DNA from 3 places in the Cobetia sp. 14N.309.X.WAT.E.A4 genome. Region 3 is predicted to be linked to each of the others. Evidence: predicted binding sites of a transcription regulator. Region 3 holds the regulator's gene; each other region holds the start of a gene.
What was found. Region 3 encodes sigma-54, which starts transcription at its own class of promoters, with help from an activator protein. Its sites were predicted from a motif close to TGGCACNNNNNTTGCTNT; they were not measured.
Positions count from the first base shown of each region.

Region 1: a site for sigma-54 is predicted at 3,838-3,855, ahead of OW493_RS04470 (NarK family nitrate/nitrite MFS transporter). Genes of this name have one in related genera too.
Region 2: a site for sigma-54 is predicted at 1,288-1,305, ahead of speB (agmatinase). Genes of this name have one in related genera too.

Region 1 covers NZ_JAPNXT010000002.1:248,038-254,665, forward strand. Annotated here, with positions in the region: gene dbpA (ATP-dependent RNA helicase DbpA) at 1-930, shown strand, start outside; gene OW493_RS04460 (N-acetyltransferase) at 1,155-1,727, shown strand; gene OW493_RS04465 (hypothetical protein) at 1,953-2,120, shown strand; gene OW493_RS04470 (NarK family nitrate/nitrite MFS transporter) at 2,291-3,649, opposite strand; gene OW493_RS04475 (ANTAR domain-containing protein) at 4,259-4,834, shown strand; gene OW493_RS04480 (CmpA/NrtA family ABC transporter substrate-binding protein) at 4,885-6,093, shown strand; gene OW493_RS04485 (TetR/AcrR family transcriptional regulator) at 6,288-6,628, shown strand, end outside.
Region 2 covers NZ_JAPNXT010000003.1:293,674-300,301, reverse strand. Annotated here, with positions in the region: gene speB (agmatinase) at 209-1,159, opposite strand; gene OW493_RS06525 (sigma 54-interacting transcriptional regulator) at 1,554-3,212, shown strand; gene OW493_RS06520 (hypothetical protein) at 3,278-4,201, shown strand; gene OW493_RS06515 (hypothetical protein) at 4,346-4,936, shown strand; gene OW493_RS06510 (hypothetical protein) at 4,949-6,034, opposite strand; gene OW493_RS06505 (OsmC family protein) at 6,192-6,628, shown strand, end outside.
Region 3 covers NZ_JAPNXT010000001.1:53,827-60,454, forward strand. Annotated here, with positions in the region: gene raiA (ribosome-associated translation inhibitor RaiA) at 1-97, opposite strand, end outside; gene OW493_RS00235 (RNA polymerase factor sigma-54) at 696-2,144, opposite strand; gene lptB (LPS export ABC transporter ATP-binding protein) at 2,517-3,263, opposite strand; gene lptA (lipopolysaccharide transport periplasmic protein LptA) at 3,260-3,838, opposite strand; gene lptC (LPS export ABC transporter periplasmic protein LptC) at 3,937-4,620, opposite strand; gene OW493_RS00255 (HAD hydrolase family protein) at 4,620-5,189, opposite strand; gene OW493_RS00260 (KpsF/GutQ family sugar-phosphate isomerase) at 5,316-6,284, opposite strand; gene OW493_RS00265 (calcium/sodium antiporter) at 6,510-6,628, opposite strand, start outside.

The DNA of each region.
Region 1 (6,628 bases), on a different contig from region 3:
GACGAGGCCGACCGCATGCTCGACATGGGCTTCGCCGAGGTGTTGGATGCCATCATCGCCGAGACCCCGGAAGCGCGTCAGACGCTGCTGTTCAGCGCGACCTTCGCCGATGGCGTGCGCCCGATCGCCGAGCGCATCCTGCGGGAGCCGGTCAGCATCGAGGTCGCCTCCACCCACGATGACAGCAGTATCCGTCAGCTGTTTCACCGGGTAGCGGATGAAGAGGCGCGTTTCGAGGCGCTGCGTATTCTGCTGCTCAAGTATCGTCCTGACACCAGCGTGGTGTTCTGCAACACCAAGCGCGAGGCACAGGAGGTCAGCGATGCCCTCAATGAGCACGGTTTCAGTGCCATGGCCCTGCACGGTGATCTGGAGCAGCGCGAGCGTGATCAGACGCTGGTGATGTTCGCCAACAAGAGCACCTCGATTCTGGTGGCCACGGACGTCGCGGCACGCGGGCTGGATATCGACGCGCTGGATGCGGTCTTCAATTACCAGATCGCCCGGGACCTCGATGCCCACGTCCACCGTGTCGGGCGTACCGGTCGCGCGGGCAGCTCCGGTATCGCCTGTACGCTGTACACCGAGAAGGAAGACTATCGCCTGGCCAAGCTGGGAGATTTCCTCGAGCAGACGCTGGAAGCCGAGCCGCTGCCGGCGAAGAGCATGCTGACCCGTGAACCCTTCCGCGCGCGCATGGCGACGCTGCAGATCGATGGCGGCAAGAAGGACAAGCTGCGTCCCGGCGACATCCTCGGTGCCCTGACGGGCGATGGCGGGCTGCCGGGCAGCCAGATCGGCAAGATCAAGGTACTGGCCCGCACCACCTACGTGGCCGTGGAGCGCGATGTCGCCAAGGCCGCGCTGACACAGCTGATGAACGGCAAGCTCAAGGGGCGTTCCTTCCGCGCGCGTCGCCTCAAGAGCTGACAGGGGCGCACGCCTGATGGCGTGGAAATCAGCAGAGGAGTGACATGGCAGGTCCCACGTCTCTCATCTGGATCACGACCTTGTCATCACGTCATTCGATGCCCGCCACTTCGGCGGGCATCGTGCTTTTTGAGCAGTAGATTGACTCTCGCGGGCCATGACGGCGGTGGCTAAGCTTGGGGGTGACGGCCCTGATCGACAGGGCGCTGAACCGGTAACTCGTGATGACTGACAATCCCGCCGATAATCTTCGCATCCGTGAAGAACGTCTCATCGATCATGAGCGCATCTACCGCATCCATGAATCCGTGTTTGCCGGCCACCGGGAGGCTCGCCTGGGCGACAGACTGCGTCGCAGTGATCTGGCGCAGATCTCGCTGGTGGCCGAGCGCTTCTCTGACCCGGAAAGCGGGCGTCACCTCAGTGAAGGCGAAGGAGGGCTGCTGGGGCATGTGATGGCCTCGCGCGTGGAACTCTCCGGCTGTCCGGGGCGCGTGCTGATGGCATTGGCGCCTCTGGCGGTGTTGCCCCAGCACCAGCGTCATGGCATCGGCAAGCGGCTGGTGATCTCGGCGGTCAAGCGTTGTCGACTGCTGGGAGCGGGCGCCGTGGTGGCGGCGGGTCATGCCGAATTCTATGCCCATCTGGGCTTTCATCCGGCGCGCCATTACGGCCTTTATTGCCATCACGAGGATGTGCCTGGCGCCTTCGTGGCCATCGAGCTGGTGCCGGACTATCTGGCGGGGCTGGGAGGTGAGGTGCTGTTCGACCATGGTTTCTCTGACCTGGGCCTCTGACCTGGGCCTCTGGCTCGAGCGCAGATTCGCGCTCTGAGCCGGGCTCCTCGAAGGGGCTTGCCCTGTGGTGTGCCTCGTCACTCGGTCATCCCCTTGCAACTCGGCGTTGCGCCACCCTTGAAACCGCGCGACACCCGCTCCATGTCCTGTGTATCCCCGCGCTGTTGTCTGTACTGGTGTGCAGGCCGGGGCGTTATCCCGACCGATGATTCAAGGAGAGACATCATGAAGCTCAAGACTCTGGGTAGTTCGCTGATGATTGCCATGCTGGGTCTCGGTGGCCTGTCACTCGCCGGTTGCGAGGACGAGGGCCCGATGGAGAAGGCTGGCGAGAAGATGGACAATGCCGTGGAAGACGCCGGTGACAGCGTCGAGAACGCTACCGACAGCTGATGGCTGGCCGTGACTCGCTCGCGAGCACGGCGAACCGCAAGGTGTGAATGCACAAAGGCCCCGCCTCTCATGAGGCGGGGCCTTTGCATGTCAGGGCTCCGTGTAACAGGGCTCCGTATATCAGGGCTGCATGTGTCAGAGGTTTGAGAAAGTCTCAGGAAGAGACAGGCTCAGACAGACACGGGCTGCTGGTCGCTCTGCTGCTTGCGTTCCGCGACGGCGGCTTCATAGGCGCGGCCTTCCTCGGCCTCGGTGGCGGCGCTGAAGCGCACCAGCAGGGCGAACAGCGAGATCACGATCACGCCCATGCCCAGATACATCAGGCCTTCCTGGTAGGTCAGTTCTTCACTGCGGAACAGGAAACCCGCGGCGACAGCCCCCGCGTTGCCACCCGCGCCGACGATACCGGCCACCGCGCCCAGTGCCTTGCGATTGACGAAGGGCACGATCCCGAAGGTGGCGCCTTCCGCCATCTGCACGAACAGGCTGAACACCAGCATGATGCCGATGGCCACCGCGAGGGTTTCCATCTGGGCGAAGCCGACCAGCGCCACGCCTTCACACAGCAGCGCGATGAACAGCCAGCGCACGCGACCCTTGAGGCCGGACTGACGGGCGAACAGGTCGGAGAAGACGCCGCCCAGGGTGCGCGCGAACAGGTTCATCAGGCCGAACAGGCCCGCGATGAGGCCGGCGGTGGCGAGATCGAGGTCGAAGTGATCGAAGAAGTAGATGGCGGCGACGTTGTTGATGGTCAGCTCGACCCCGAAGCAGGCGCCGTAGACGAGGAACAGGGCCCAGACACGGATGTCGCGTGCCGCCGCGCCGAAAGTGGCGCGCATGCTGTATTCCTTCTCGGCCTTGGGCAGCTCACCACGCTCACGCAGCTCGCTGAAGTTGCCGTCCGGCGCATCCTGGGTGAAGAAGTAGTAGGCGATCCCGGTGAGGAACAGCACGATGCCCGGCACGACCATCGCCAGACGCCAGCCCAGGGTCTGCTCGACGCCCAGCATCAGAAGGCCGGCCATCACCAGCGGCATCAGCATCTGGGTGGTGCCGCCGCCCAGGTTGCCCCAGCCGGCGGTGGTGGCATTGGCGGTGCCGACCACGTTGGGGCCGAACATCACGGAGGTATGGTACTGGGTGATGACGAAGGACGCGCCGATGGCACCGATGGCCAGACGGGCGAGGAAGAAGGATTCGAAGCTGTCGGCGAAGCCGATGCACATCACCGGCAGAGAGCCGAGGCACAGCAGCCAGGTGTAGGCCTTGCGTGGCCCGATGCGATCACACAGCACGCCGATGGCAAGTCGCACGATCACCGTGATGGCGACGGAGGCGATGATGGTGTTGCCGATCTGGGTCTTGGTCAGGCCGAGGTCATCGCGCACCACGGCCATCAAGGGCGCGATGCCAAACCAGCCGAAGAAGCAGACGTGGAAGGCGAACCACGACATGTGGAAGGCGCGCATCTGCGGGGTATTGAAGCTGAACAGCCGGATACGGCTGGCCTTGTTGCGAATATCCATGAGTGGGCTCCTGGTACAGCGTCGGTGCCGGACGCCAGGGTCTCGGCGCACGACGGGTGGTCGAACAGCTGTGAACGACAGCGGGGCGCCTCGTCATTGAGGGGCCTGGTTCGACGCACTCGTACTCCCGGGAGCCTGGTCCACGTCATGGATGATGCATGGCACGCTTGTCTGCCATTGCCTGACTCAAAGCAAGTAGCGCGCCACTTGCGGGGGTGTTGTGCGTCCAACCCCCGTCATATCAAGGGCTTGGAATCATCATGTCGGGCAAGACAGCAGTGGGGAGTAAGCAGGGCGATGCCCAGTGGCGGTGCGCGGCGGGGTGAGGATGATCCAGTCTGGCGCACGTGGCGGGCGAGAGATCGCCAGATCACGCCATGCATCATTGCTGTGCAGCCGGGCGCGCCCTTGCGCACTGCGGAAGGCCTTTCTGGCCAGCGCTGCACCAGTTTGTGGCATGAATCCTGCAGTGTCAGAGGCGTGACGCCATCCTGACTCCCGCTTGCGGAGACGCCGTCGTCCTTGATCTCGGACGTCGGTGCCTGATCGCTCGAGGCGTCGCCTGACACCCCGGCACCACCGCCTGACACACTGCCAAGGAAGCCTGATATGCCCGTGACCGTGTTGATCGTCGATGTGCGCAGCGAGCGTTCCGCCGCTCTGGAGCAGGCGCTGTTGAGCGCCGGCTTCGAGGTGGCGCTGCGGGTCGATGAACACGAGGACCTGCATGCGCTGGTGCAGCACCATCAGCCGGATGCCGTGATCATCGACGCCGACCTGCCCAGCCGTGACACCCTCGAGCACCTCGGCCAGCTGGGGCGTCACTATCCCAAGCCGATGATCATGCTGGCCAGTGAGGACGCGCCGGACCTGGTGCGCCAGGCGGCTGGCGCCGGCGTGTCCGCCTACGTGGTGGATCACGTCATGCCGGCGATGGTGCGCAGCATGGTCGAGGTGGCCATCACCAGCTTCGAGGCTCACCGTGCGCTCAAGGGCGAGCTCAATCGCACCCAGACCACTCTGATACAGCGGCGCAGCGTGGATCGCGCCAAGGCGCTGGTGATGGAGAGTCGCGGTTTGGGGGAGGATGCGGCCTACCAATACCTGCGCAAGACCGCGATGAATCGGCGTCTGGCATTGCACGAGCTGGCCGATGAGCTGCTCAAGGCGTCGCGTCGGCACTGAGCCGAGTCTCGTGATGTCCTTCTCTTTCGATCGTTCAAAAGGTGGATGTGATGCTCAGTGATTCTCTTCTCAATGGCCATCAGTTGACGCTGGGGTTGATGCCGCTCAATGACGCGGCACCTCTGGTGGTGGCGGAGCGTCAGGGGTTCTTCCGTGAGGAGGGGCTGGCCGTGACGCTCAAGTGGCAGCCGTCGTGGGCGGCACTGCGCGATGACCTGCAGACCGGCGTGTTGCAGGGCGCGCAGATGCTGGCGCTGATGCCGCTGACCTCGACCCTGGGGCTGGATGGCCGCGCCACACCGGTGATCAGCGCGATGACGCTCAATCTGGGCGGCAACTCCATCACCCTGTCGCGGGCCCTGATGGCGGCGCTGGCCGAGGAGGGGCATGACCTGGGCTCTCCGCTGGCGGTGTCTCGGGCGCTGGCGGCGCACGTGCAGGCGCGCCGCGAGCGTGGGGAGGCGGCGCTCAAGCTTGCCAGCGTGCATCCCTTCTCCTCGCACCGCTATCTGCTGCGTTACTGGCTGGCGGCCGGCGGGATCGACCCGAATCGCGACATCGAGATGCGTGCGGTGGCCCCGCCGTTGATGGCCGCCCAGCTGGCAAGTGGCGCGCTGGACGGCTTCTGTGTCGGAGAGCCCTGGAACAGTCTGGCCGCCGTGCAGGGCATGGGGCAGGTGGTGGCGGGCAGTCATGATATCTGGCGCTTCGGACAGGAAAAGGTGCTGGGCGTGCGCGAGGACTGGGCGGAGCAGCACCCGCTGGCGCATCAGGCGCTGATTCGCGCGCTGCTCAAGGCCTGTGCCTGGCTGGACCGCCCGGGCAACCGTGAGCAGGCCGCGCAGTGGCTGCATGATGAAGGCATGCAGGAAGTGCCGCTTTCGGTGGTGGCGCGTGGACTGCGCGACGTGGATGTCGAGCAGTCGGGGGAGGCGTTCCAGCGGGAAAATCCCGGCTGGACCATCTTCCATCGCTACGCGGCCAACTTCCCGTGGCGCTCGCAGACCCGCTGGTATGCCGCCCAGATGCAGCGCTGGGGGCATCTCGAGGGAGTCAGCGACAATGACCTCGAAGCGACCCTGGCACGCTGCGTACGCCCGGACCTCTACCGCAGCGCAGCCCGCAAGCTGGGCATGGTGGTGCCGGTGGCGGATGAGCGCAGTGAAGGCACGCATCCGGCGCCCTGGTGGCTGAGCGGCGAGGCAGGGCAGGTGCCGATGCCGGCGGATGGCTTCATCGATGGGGCGGTCTTCGAATGACACCGCTGGCGCGCGCTGAAGCGTGAGGCGACAAGCCGAGGGATGAGCAGTGGGAAGCGAGTCAAGAGGCGAGAGGCTAGAGGCGAGGGGGTAGAGAAGAGACGCCCGCGAGCGCGAAACCTGTCGGCTCAGGCATGTTGGCAGTGCGGTTATGATATTCTCATCCCACTGCCAGCACCGCGTCAGGGGATCGCATGACCACTCGCAAGTCTCAGATTCGCAAGGATAATGTCGGCCGCATCCTGCTCGCCGCCGAAAAGATCTTCGCTCTCAAGGGCTATGTCGGCGCCAGCATGGTCGATATTGCCGCCGAGGTAGAGCTGCCCAAGTCCAATCTGCATTACTACTTCAGCACCAAGGAAGCGCTGTATCGCGCGGTCCTCGATGGTCTGCTGGCGCTGTGGAAGGAAGATGCGCTGTGCTTCGAAGCCTATGACGACCCGCAGCTGGTGCTCTCCACCTACATTCGCGCCAAGATGATGCACTCGCGCCAGCGTCCGTATGGCTCCAAGGTATGGGCCAGCGAGATCATGCA
Region 2 (6,628 bases), on a different contig from region 3:
GACGGTGCGTGCTCCGCCGTCGGGTCGATGCTGGTTGTCATTCGGGTCACCTTGATCTTGTTGTAATGGTCAGGCTCTGATCGGTCATTCGGCATGCGACATGCCGTCTTCGCGGGGGATTCTTCAAGTGCCAGAGACGGGACAGGCCCCTGGCACGCGACCCGCCCTCCGGCGGGGTCTTTCACTGGCAGTGGAGGCGCGGTGCGACTCAGTCGCGCTGCTGCACGCCCGGCAGTACGCAGAGCATCTCGTAGAGCAGGGTCGCGCCCATCAGCGCGGTATTGCCGCTGGTGTCGTAGGGCGGGGAGACTTCCATCAGGTCACCGCCGACGATATTGAGGCCACGTGCGCCGCGCACGATTTCCATGCCCTGGGGCATGGTCAGGCCGCCGGCTTCCACGGTGCCGGTGCCGGGGGCGACGGAGGGGTCCAGCCCGTCGATGTCGAAGGTGATGTACACCGGGTGATCGCCCATCATGTCGCGCACTTCGGCCATCAGCGGCGCGAGTGACTTGAACCAGCACATCTCGGCGGTTTCCACGCGGAAGCCCTGCTGACGGCACCAGTCGAAGTCATCGGCGGAGTAGCCGGTGCCACGCAGGCCGATCTGCACCACGCGGTGGCTGTCGAGCAGGCCTTCTTCCTGGGCACGACGAATCGGCGTGCCGTGGGCGATGGGCTCGCCGAACATGTGGTCATTCACGTCGGCGTGGGCATCGATGTGGATCAGGCCGACCGGGCCGTGCTTCTTGGCGATGGCGCGCAGCACCGGCAGGGTGACGGTGTGGTCACCGCCCAGGGTGAGCGGCACGCAATCGTGGCTGAGCACTTCATCGTAGAATTTCTCAATGATGTCCATGCTCTTGGGCAGGTGGAAGGTGTTGATCGGCACATCGCCGATGTCCGCCACCTGCAGGCTGTCGAAGGGCGCGGCGCGGGTGGCCATGTTGTAGGGGCGCAGCATGCGCGATTCATCACGGATCTGACGCGGGCCGAGACGCGCGCCCGGACGGTTGGAGGTACCGATGTCCAGCGGAATGCCGATGAAGGCGGCATCCAGGCCTTCCGCGGTTTCCTGAGCCGGCAGGCGCATCATGGTGGCCGGGCCGCCGAAACGTGGCATGTCGTTGCCGCCCAGTGGCTGATTGAATTCGCTCATCTGTCTCTCCAGGGTCTTGAGTCGCTCGCGATACGCTGACGGCGAGCGGGGTATTGTGATGGTTCGCCTGATCGCCTGGCCGGACGGTGTGATGAAAGCCGGCGATTCTCCTTGGCGCATACCCCAGCACTGCAGTAACCATGCCAATTTTCAGTCGATTGATTTTATTGGATTTTCTAAAGAGATGGTTGTCGAGTGATTCATTTGTGGATCACTCGTGCGTCAATATCGATTCAAAAATGGATCGTCGATTCATTTGTGGATCACATTCAGGCATCATCGAGAGTGTCTTTTAGCGCAGTACTTGCAGCGCACTGTCAGGAAGAAAGACCTGCGAGAAAGACCCGCAGAAAGCCCCGTCCCGATTCCCAGGCTCGACCATGAGGTACCCGCCATGTCAGAGCTCGACCACCAGATTCTCAAGACCATCATCGACACCGCCCATGACCACTACTTCGTGGTGAGCGCGGACGGCCAGGTGCTGGATGTCAGCCCCGGCGCCGCAGCGGTCTATGGCATGACGCGTGAGGCGCTGTGTGCCGCCAACGTGCATGACCTGGAAGCCAGCGGGGTGCTCAAGCCCTCCATCAGCCTGGAGGTGCTGCGCACAGGGAGAACGCTGCAGATGATGCAGCTCACCGCCACCGGGCGGCGGGTGGTGGCGCAGGCGCATCCGGTATTCGTCGCGGGCAAGCTCGAGTGCGTGGTCAGCCGCTCGATGGATCTCACCGATATCCAGCTATTGCAGCAGGAATATGCGGTGCTCCAGCAACGCTTCACGGATCACCTGCGGCGCAACTCGCGGGGCAGTGAGCTGGGCGGGGGGAGTGCGGGGGAAAGTGATTGGGGGGCGGTGGGGAGTGTGCGCTCAGGTGCCGAGCAGACTACCCATGACGCGCAGCAGCAGGGGCGTGCCCTGTGTGAGCAGGCCGCGCGTGAGCAGGCGGAGTGCGAGGACGCCGCGCTGGAACTGGGCGAGCTACAGGTCAAAAGCCCCGTGATGCGGGAGATAGCGCTGCTGCTCAAGCGGGTCGCGCCCACCAACGCCACGGTACTGATGCTGGGCGAATCCGGGGTCGGCAAGACTGCCTTCGCCCATCAACTGCATCGTTGGAGCCAACGCGCCGACGGCCCCTTCATCGAGGTGAACTGTGGCGCCATCCCCGAAAGCCTGTTCGAGTCCGAGATGTTCGGCTATCAAGCCGGTGCCTTCACCGGCGCGGGCAATCGCGGCAAGGCGGGCCTGATGGAACAGGCCGAAGGCGGCACCCTGTTTCTGGATGAAATCGGTGAGCTGCCGCTCGCCACCCAGACCAAGCTGCTCAAGGTGATTCAGGACGGAATGATCACCCGCCTGGGCGACACCACCACCCGCCGCGCCGACTTCCGACTGGTCGTCGCCACCAATCAAGACCTCGCCGCCCGCGTGGAGCAAGGCCAGTTCCGCCTCGACCTCTACTACCGCATCAATGTGCTCCCCGTCAGCCTGCCGCCGCTGCGCGAACGCCGCGAAGACATTCCCGCCCTGATCGAGCAACACCTCTCCCGCCTCAATCAACGTCACGGTCGCCGCAAACTCCTCGACGCCACCCTATGGCCCATCCTCATGCGTCAGGACTGGCTCGGCAATATCCGCGAACTGGAAAACTGGCTGGAACGCGCCTGGCTCAGCGCCCCCAGTGATGTCATTGACAGCGACTCAGTGAAATCACTGCTCAACACTTGTTCCACGAATAACGCTAATGGACTAGGCAATTCATTTGGCTTCAGTAATGACAAATCTAATGGAATAGGCGTTACTGAAAGTTTTCCCACTGCCGATACATTACATAGAGAAAAATCCCTCTCAGCGCCTGCCGCTGAGGGGGCGGTAGCCATGCCAGTCCCCAAACTCGGCCCCAATGAAACGCTCAAGGAAGGCCTTGCGCGTATAGAAGCACATTGGTTACGCGAGATGGCTGCCGAGCTGCCCAGTACCTATGCGATAGCCAAGAGGGCAGGGATCAGTCAGCCGTCGGTGGTGAGAAAACTAAACAAAAAAGCTAGTCTTTAATTAACTGTTAACTCTTGGTTTAATTAGTTGGCTGTGTTGTTTTTAACTAGATAGAGTAGTTGTTCATGATAAATAATGTGTTCCCTAAAAGTACAATTGATCTCCTGTCCTCTGTACTAACAGTGTTTTTTAAGTTTGGATTGATGTTTGGTGGTTTTGTTTTTTTCTTATATTGTTTGAGGATAGGGTATTTTCCTACAGGTGTGTCTTTAGGTGATGGGCTTATATTTATATTTTGCGCCGGATCCTTTTCTATTATATTTTTGTTGTTTATGATTCCGAATATATGCTTAGGTTTGTTGATGTTGTCTTTTATATCCTACCTGTCAAAAAGGGTAGTGCTTAGGCTGAACAAGAACAAGTGGAGATATGATGTCGATAAAGATATTTATAATGTAAGATATTTTAATTTATTTATTGTGCTAATGTCTCTTTCCGCAATAATAATAATAATCGGGTCAAATTGGCCTGCAGGGAAAAAAATAGATAGTTTCGATGATATGTTATCATCTTTCCTGTCTTTTTCTTTGTTAGTTTCATTTTTGGTGCCCTTATTAAATGGCATGATGTTTTATTTGCTAGTGTATGTCACGAAAAAAAGAAGTTTACTTTATGATTATCGTAGTCAAAGTGTAAAGAGTGATCATTCAAACACTAACTTTTCCATGTTTATTGGAGCAGTTGTCTTTTTAATGATGGTAATCACAGCAGGCTTAGGCGGGAAGGGTGGTGAAATGCTCATGGGATCTATGAAAATGTTAGGTATACGTACAGAGAATGTTATTGTCCACATTAAAAAGCCATACTATACCTACGCCAAGCTTCACCAAATTAACCTAGTTCCTAGTGAATTTGGAGAGTCATATATGAGGATGGAAAAAGCTGATATATTAATGAGTGGCTTTGGTGATAATGTTGTTGTTGGATTTGAAGAGAGCAAGGACAAGTTAATTATACCCAAAGATTATGTATTCGTTGTTCACGAGTAGTCAATGTCACAAAATGACATAATTCATTGATTCAGTGCGGGCAAGTATTCATGTCAACGGCGTACTTTTTATCTACTGCTTGTATGTTAAATCTTAAATGATTCTTGGTGGATTTTTATGATTAGGTTAATATTCGGCTATTTCTTGGGGTTACTAACTGCTCTAATTTTTTTGTTTTACCAAGATAAGCTGAAAGATTATCTAACGATTGGCGTAGTTATTAATATGGTGATCGCTACTGCTACTGTTATTGCTGTGATTATTCATCTGAGCTCTGTTGTTATATCAAGGCGCGATAGAGTTTGGGATGCAAACAAGCATGTGCTTATGGACTTTAGGGAGGCACTCTCGGAAGTTATCGAGGCAAATGATTATTACTCTAAGATAGAGCTTGCTAGAATTTTTAATGAGGAGCCTCCAGATGAGGAAAACAAGCCTAAGGAAGAAGTGTATTACGTTTATAGTAAAAAACATAAATTTATTAAGGATGTATATGGCTCGATTTTAGATGCAAATTTAATTAAAGCTATGGATGTTAGTTATAAAGAAAATAATAAAATAAATGGACGCGTTCACCAAGAAGATCTTAATATATTGGAGGCTTACTCTAAATCATCTGATTTATATGGGTATTTAAAAAGAGAGCTCGATATATATATTGCAAAAAAGTCAGGTATTAAGGTGAGAGTTGGTGCATTAACTTCTCTTAAATCTAAGCTATATAAGTATCTCTAAGGTACACTATATTCATTTCATCACCACCAGACTCCCCATCACCCCTTCACACAACGGCTTGATCTCACTGAAGCCTTCTTCGACGGTGAGGTCTGTCTTGGCTTTGGCGTAGGCGGTGCCGTCGGCGGCGGGGTGATAGCTGGTGCAGTGCAGGCGGATCAGCTTGTCGTCGAGGAAGAGGCCGTATTCGCGGGTCTGCGAGGTGATGGGTGTGCCCTGGTGTCGTTGTGTCATGGCGATATCGAACCAGTAGGCCTGACGGTGATCCACCCGGGTCAGGCCGGAGTCGAGCATCTGACTGTTGATGGGCGCCCACTGGGCCAGCGTATTGGTGGAGGCCATCACCTTGAGCTGCCCGTCACTGACGGTGTCGCCATGCAGGTCATAGATCTCGAGGATGATCATGTCGGTGCCGGTACCGGCCTGACTCTGCCACTTCTGCACGATATGCGGTAGGCGACCCTCGGCGGCAGACCACGAGGCGGGCAGGTGCAGCGCAAGGTTGATGCCCAGCGACTTGGCATGGCCCTTGGAATGGAATTCCTGGAAATAGCCGTCGTACAGTTCGTACACCGGCTCTATCTGGTACTTGGTCGCCAGCAGGAATTCCTTGAAGGGTGAGGGCAGGTATTCGCCCTCGGCACGCAGGCGGATGGCCTTGATGAAGCGGGCGGCGAAGTCGGTGGTCAGCTTGTCGGCGGTCAGTTGCGGGGCCAGTTCCTTCTGCATCTGCCGGCGAATCCCGTCGAGCACTTCGCGTGCGTGCTCGCGCCCCATCAGGCTTTCGAGGTTGTCCGCGAGACGTGTGGTGATATCGGGGAAGGCATTCGCGAAGTAGGCGGAGGCAAGGTCAGCGTCATGCGCGAGTTCAGGATAGGTCTCGGCGATGCGCGCCAGCGTGATGTCCTGAGCGATGACGAAGCCGTAGGTGCTGCTCAGGGTATTGATGACCCGAGGCGTGGGGCGGAACTGTGCGGCGTCGGCGCGTGCCGAGGCACCGACAGTCATGAAACATAAGCCCAGGCCGAGCCCGACTGTCAGGGCGGCGATTGCCAGCCCGGGAATCCCGGTAAACCGTCGTCCAGCTGCAAACGCCATGCGTGACATCCTGTCAGAGTGCGAATGTGCCAATCCTATCATCGGCGTGTGGGGACTTCTTGCTTCCCCTCCTTGATTGGAAGACTAATCATGCGGAAGTATCAGGCGGCACGTCATGCCGGCGTCCGCGCTCCCCTTGTGAAGAGACCCCCAGACAATGACGTCCAGACAACACCATTATTCGGTTGATCTCGAGTGGATCGGCAATCGCGGTGAGGGCACTACGCATTACACCGCCTATGAGCGCGATTTCGTGGCCAGTGTCAGTGGCAAGCCGAGCCTTGAAGGCTCCGCGGACCCCGCCTTTCGGGGTAACGGTGCGCGCTGGAATCCTGAAGACCTGCTGGTGGCTTCCGTCTCGGCCTGCCACAAGCTGTGGTATCTGCATCTGTGTGCCGACGCCGGCATTCGTGTCATGACCTATCTCGATCACGCTGAGGGCACGATGCGGGAAGGCACCAGTGGCGGCAAAGGCGATCCAGCTGCTGAGGCGGGCCGCTTCACCGCCATCGTGCTGCGACCTGAGATCACCCTGGCCGCCGGCGACGATATCGCGCTCGCCCTTGAGCTGCACCACCGGGCGCATGCGCTGTG
Region 3 (6,628 bases):
TGTCGTAATGCCGTTCGAGGCGAGCGAGCTTCTCGTTGACATAATCGCGGAGAGGATCGGTGAGTTCCACATGATGCCCGGTGATATTCACTTGCATGGACACGCTCCTTTATCCAGCGGGTTGCCTTTGAATTGTAACCCTTTTTGACTGCGAGCAAACCCTGATTGAACGCGCGGCCACTTTCTGACTCCGGCCATGGTCTCGTGGCGATCATCTGCTGGCGAGAGCGGCGGTGCCGGTGTACCGAGCGTCTACCCCGACAATGCCCAAGCTTTGAACAAAGATCAACGCTGCGCTGCATCGTGGGGCAAGGCTTGTCTTCAACCCAGCGAGGGATATCAGCAGGTTCTTCATGAGCATCGCCTCGCATCACGGACGGAATGGGGCTCGAGAAACCGGCCGTTTGTGGCCAATGTCAGCATTTACGTCGACGTTCGTGTGGCAGGAGTCGGTGGCGACCCCTGGCTATCTGTCCGTGGGATGTGAGGGAAAAAGAAAGCACTCTGGAGAAAAGTGGCTGGAAAAATAGGCAATTGGGGCGTGAAGTCACTCACGCAGTCGCAAGGACAGGCATTGCCAACCGGTATTCAGACGACCGATTGGCAGATGATGCCAGGATGGCAGGTGCAAGGGGGCGAGCTTCAGCGCTCCGACGTGTGGAGTCCGCTGGCCTGCGGGTATCCGTTGTCGAGACTCACGCTAAGCGCTTGCGCTCGCTGGAGGAGGGGATGCCCATGGCCTCGCGATACTTGGCGACCGTCCGGCGCGCTACCTCGATGCCATCACTGGCCAGCAGATCCACCAGGCGTGAGTCGGACAATGGCTTGCGCGCCGGTTCTTCCGAGATCAGCTTGCGAATGCGCGCACGGATCGCGGTGCTGGAGTGCGCGTCACCGTTGCCGCTGCCACCCACCTGACTCGAGAAGAAGAACTTGAGTTCGAACACGCCTCTCGGGGTGTGGATATATTTCTGGGTGGTCACCCGCGAGATGGTGGATTCGTGCATCTCGACCACTTCCGCGATGTTGGCGAGGATCAGCGGCTTCATGCCTTCTTCCCCCTGCTCGAGGAAGTCGATCTGGCGCGCCATGATCTCGCGGCCCACCTTGAGCAGGGTGTCATTGCGTGAGGACAGGCTCTTCATCAGCCAGCGGGCTTCCTGAAGATTGTCCTTGAGGAAGGTATTGTCCGCGGACTTGTCGGCCCGCTTGATGAGGGCGGCATATTCCGGCTGGATACGCAGCTTGGGCAGCGCTTCCGGGTTGAGCTCGACCTGCCAGCCGTGACGCGTATGACGGACCAGCAGGTCCGGGATGACGTAATCACTGGCAGGCTCGCCCCAGGCGGACGCCGGGCGCGGGTCGAGCGCCCGTACCAGACGAATGACGTGATCCAGCTCATCATCATCCAGGCTCAGGCGACGCTTGAGCAGCTTGCGATCGTCATTGCCCAGTGCCTCGAGGAATTGCCGCACCAGACGGCGGGCCTGGGCCAGCAATGGCAGATCGTCCGGCAGCAGGGCCAGCTGCAGCAGCAGGCATTCCCGCAGGTCTCGAGCGAACACACCGGTGGGATCGAACTGCTGAAGGCGCAGCAGGACCTGCTCGAGTTCCGACGCCTTGAGGCCGGGCAGTCCCTGACCTCGCAGGCCATCGACCAGTTCGTCCAGGCTCATGCTCAGGTAGCCGGCCCCATCCACCGCATCGATCAGACTCTCCGCCATCTGGCGTTCACGCGCATCGAGGTCCGTCATCGCCAGCTGCCAGCGCAGGTGGTCCTGCAGGCTTTCGACACTGGTGTTGCGATCGAAGTCCGGCCCGTCCTCGCTCGAGCTTCCGCTGCCGGAACTGGTCAGGCTGCCTGCGTGATCCTGGTAGAGGTCCGACCAGTCACTGTCGAGAGGGTATTCTTCAGGAATCTCGCTGTTGGTCTCGGAGGTGGAGATCTCGCTCTTGTCCTGTGTCTCCGCGACATCCAGCGACTCGTATTCCTCGTCAAGCTCCAGCATGGGGTTTGACTCAAGCGCCTGCTGTATCTCCTGACGCAGGTCCAGCGTCGACAACTGCAGCAGCTGGATCGCTTGCTGAAGTTGCGGGGTCATGGTCAGGGAAGTGCCGAGTCGAAGCTGCAAGGTGGGTTTCATGGGGTCTGTCATTCACGGCAAAGGAACGTGCATCTACGCTATACCGTGGGTCGGGGCACTGACAAGGGGCAGTCGAGAATATTCAAGCAACTTGCATGCCATGTTGCCACCAAGGTGGTATGGACGTCATGCATTCGAGTGAGGTGTGGCAGAGCAGGAGGGTTCACGGGGAGATCACGCAAGCGCCTGTCGAGGCGCTTGCGTGAGGGGGCGGGGAACGAGGCCCCGACAGTGAAGCAGGAAGTGGCGGGTGCTGGAGGGTGCTGGTGAGAGCAGAAGAGGTCGGACGGCTCTCGTCAGGCTGACGGCTCTCACCAGGCTGACGGCTCTCACCAGGCTGACGGCTCTCACCAGGCTGACGCCACTCTCGGGCTAGAGCTTGAACTCATGGCCCAGGTAGACATCACGCACCTGCTGGTTGGCGAGGATGGTGTCGGCGTCGCCATGCGCGATGATCTGGCCATCGCCCACGATGTAGGCGGTATCGCAGATGTCGAGTGTCTCGCGCACGTTGTGATCGGTGATCAGCACCCCGATGCCGCGGTCACGCAGCTGGCGCACGATGCTCTTGATCTCGCCCACCGAGATGGGGTCCACGCCGGCAAACGGCTCATCAAGCAGCACGAAGTCCGGCTCGGTGGCCAGTGCGCGAGCGATCTCCACGCGGCGGCGCTCCCCGCCGGAAAGGCTCATGCCGGCACTGTCACGAATATGCGTGATGCTGAACTCGTTGAGCAGCTCCTCCAGGCGTGCCTTGCGTCCGTTGCGATCCAGATCCTTGCGCGTCTCGAGGATCGCCATGATGTTGTCGGACACCGAGAGCTTGCGGAAGATCGAGGCTTCCTGGGGCAGATAGCCGATGCCGGCGCGAGCCCGCTGATGCATGGCGGCGCCGGACAGGTCGTGGTCATCGATGGTCACGCTACCGGCATCCGAGCGCACGAGGCCGACGATCATGTAGAACGAGGTCGTCTTGCCGGCCCCGTTGGGGCCCAGCAGGCCTACGATGTCACCCTGGCGGATTTCCAGCGAGATGTCCTTGACGACCTTGCGACCCTTGTAGGCCTTGGCCAGATGACGAGCGCTGAGGGTACGTGGGCTGGCAGCAGTCATTCTCATTGACCCTTGCTGGCATTGGCGCCACGTGGCGTCAGGGTCATGTGGACGCGTGACCCCTCGGAGGATGAGGCATCGGTGCCATTGCTGGCATTGACCTGGCGCTTGTCCAGGAAGTATTCCACGTAGCCACCTTCGAAGGTGTCATCGCCTTTCTCCAGACGGGCATCGCCGACCAGTTCCACCCGGCGCTCCAGCGCGTGGTAGCGAATGGTATTCGCCCAGCCCTTGACCAGTCGCTCGTCGGTATCGGGTTTCTGCTCCATGTAGGCGCGCTGGCCGGTGGCCTTGACCAGGGAAATCTCGCCGCTGTCGGCGCGACTGATGTCCACGCGCGCGGCATCCAGCTTCATGCTGCCCTGGCGCATTTCCACGCGACCGGTATAGGTGGCCGTGCCGGCCTTGTCATCCAGTGACAGTGAGTCGGCGGCAATGTTGATCGGCTGGTTGGCATCGCTGTCCAGCGCCAGTGCGGTCGGGGAAAGCGTCGTCATGCCAAGTGCCAGGCCAAGGGCCATGACACCGGGTCTGAGTGTCTGGCGCCAGACCGTCAAGGGCGTGAGAGTCGTTGAAGTCATGGAGTGCTCCTTGGCAGAACTGGTAAGGCTTCACGATCACTCAGGCCATCGTGAAGCGGAAATCGGGGAGAGAGGATTCGGCGCATGCAGGGGTGCGCTCACTGATCCTGGGCCGGCGCGGCATCGAAGGTGCTGGAGACGCGGCCATCATCGTCACGGGTGGTGTCATTGCCGGTGTCGAGAGTCTCGGCTTCCCGGGCGGCATCGCTCTTGCCCTTGCCGGGTTGCAGGGTACTGCGGACGCGGCCTTCCAGCTGGGCGGAATCCTGAGAGAGGTCAGCGCTGAAGCGGTCACTCTCGACGCGTTGACCATTCTGGGTGATCACCACCGGCACGTCACTCCAGGCACGGTTCTGCTCACGACTGTAATGCAGCACGTCGGTGTCCAGTGTCCAGGCGTCCGAAGGCTGGCGCAGCCTGGCATTGCCCTCGAGGGTGAAGGTGTCGCCGCCGGCACTCAACACGCCACTGTCACCCGTGGCGTACCAGCGACGGTCTTCGCTGTCGTTGGTCCGGATCTTCGGTGCCTGCGCACGCGTCACGTCATCGCCTGGCGTGTGTTCGATGTGCGGGGAGGTCATCGACTGGATCGACACTCCCCGCGCATCGAAGCGCGTCATGTCAGCCCCCTCGAGATAGTAATCCGGCTCATCACTGCTGGCGTCGACATCCACTGTCGACTCCAGACTGTTGCGCTGCTCGATCAGGGCCATGACGCCGCCGACCAGCAGGAGCAGCAGCATCAGCCACAGGCGCGGAGAGGGACGGGGCAGACGTGGCATCAGGCGCGCGACTCCTGCAGATAGGTATCCAGCACCGAGGCCCAGTGGCCCTGTGCCTTGAGCAGCAGATCACAGATCTCGCGCACGGCACCATCACCGCCCTGACGCGTGGTCACCCAATTGGCTTCACTCATCACATAGGGCATGGCGTTGGGAACGCTGACCCCCAGACCGACGCGACGAATGGCTTCGCGATCCGGCAGGTCATCTCCGCAGTAGGCCACGTCATCCAGCGCGATATCGTGCTCGCGACACAGGTTGGTCAGCGCGACCAGCTTGTCCTCGCGGCCCTGAATGACGTCCTGGATACCCAGCTCCTTGGCGCGACGTTCCACCATCGGCGAGCTGCGACCCGTGATCAAGGCGACCCGGATACCGCTGCGCAGGATCAGCTTGAGGCCGTGGCCATCCTGGACATGGAAGCTCTTGGTTTCCACGCCATTGGCATCGTAGTGCAGCCGGTTGTCCGTCAGCACGCCGTCCACATCCAGCGCCAGCAGGCGCACGCGACGTGAGCGGTCGATGATGTCCTGGGGGTAGTCCTCCGCCAGGGAAGTGATGTCATTCATGGTCTTTCTCCTCGCATTCCGTGCATGCGTGACGCATTCCTGTAGGCGACGACCGCCAACGGCTGCGTGCTGCCCTCGCCAGACTCACGGGACTGTCGTGCAGAGACAGCAATCCCGCGGGGGAGTTCAGATCACGCCGCTGGCCAGCAGGCCGTGCATGTGGATGGCGCCGATCGGGTGCTCATCCTCGTCACAGACTACCAGAACGCTGATGCGGTTTTCTTCCATGATGCGCACCGCCTCGGCGGCCAGCATGCTGGAGCGGATGGTCTTGCCACCGCGCGTCATGACGTCATCGACCTTGAGCGCACGCAGATCGCCGTGCTGGTCCAGGGTGCGGCGCAGATCCCCATCGGTATAGACGCCGACCAGATGCTCGTCCTCGTCGATCACGCAGGTGAACCCCATGCCCTGGCGGGTGATCTCGAGCAGCGCATCGCGCAGCGGGCTGCCCAGCGCCACGCGTGGCAGGGCATCGCCTTGATGCATGACGTCCTGGACGCGCAGCAGCAGTCGCCGCCCCAGACTGCCACCGGGATGAGAGAGTGCGAACTCCTCGGCGGTGAAGCCGCGGGCTTCCAGCAGTGCCACGGCCAGCGCATCCCCCATCACCAGTGCGGCGGTCGTGGAGGCCGTCGGTGCCAGATTCAGCGGACAGGCCTCCTGGGCGACGCTGGTGTCCAGGTGTGCGTCTGCATCACGCGCGAGCGTCGAGCCGGGCTTGCCGGTCATCGAGACCAGCGGCGTCCCCATGCGCTTGAGCAGTGGCAGCAGGGCGGTGACTTCGGCGGTTTCACCGGAATTGGACAGTGCCAGCACCGTGTCCGACGAGGTGATCATGCCGAGATCCCCATGGCTGGCTTCGCCGGGATGCACGAAGAACGCCGGCGTGCCGGTGCTGGCCAGAGTCGCCGCGATCTTGCTGGCGATATGGCCGGATTTCCCCATGCCGGTGACGATCACCCGACCCTTGGTCGCCATCATCAGCTGGCAGGCACGATCGAACTCTGCATCCAGCTGGTGCTCCAGTGCCGCGATGGCGGCGCCCTCGATCGCGAAGGTGCGTCGGGCGCTGGCGCGGAAATCCGCCTGCATGGCGGCGTGATCGCGGCCGCTGGAGGGCGAATCATCGGCAGTGGAAGACATGTCGGAGGTGGCGGGCTGGATTCTGGAGGACTTGGTCATGTTCAGATTGTTGCCTGTGTGTGGCCAGGACTCAAGGTACGTGAGAGAGGCGTCACTCACGCGCTGCAACGCCTCGGGCGTGATGCTGACACGGGGCGGATGGCCTGATCGTTCCGGCCTGTCCGCCCACAGGCGTCAGCGAGTCAGGCTGATGGCAAGCCAGGCCGTGTAGCCGAGGTAGCAGGCCAGCAGCACCAGCCCCGGACCACGGCCGATGCGGCCGCGACGCTGCCAGATGAGCAGGGCGGCCAGCA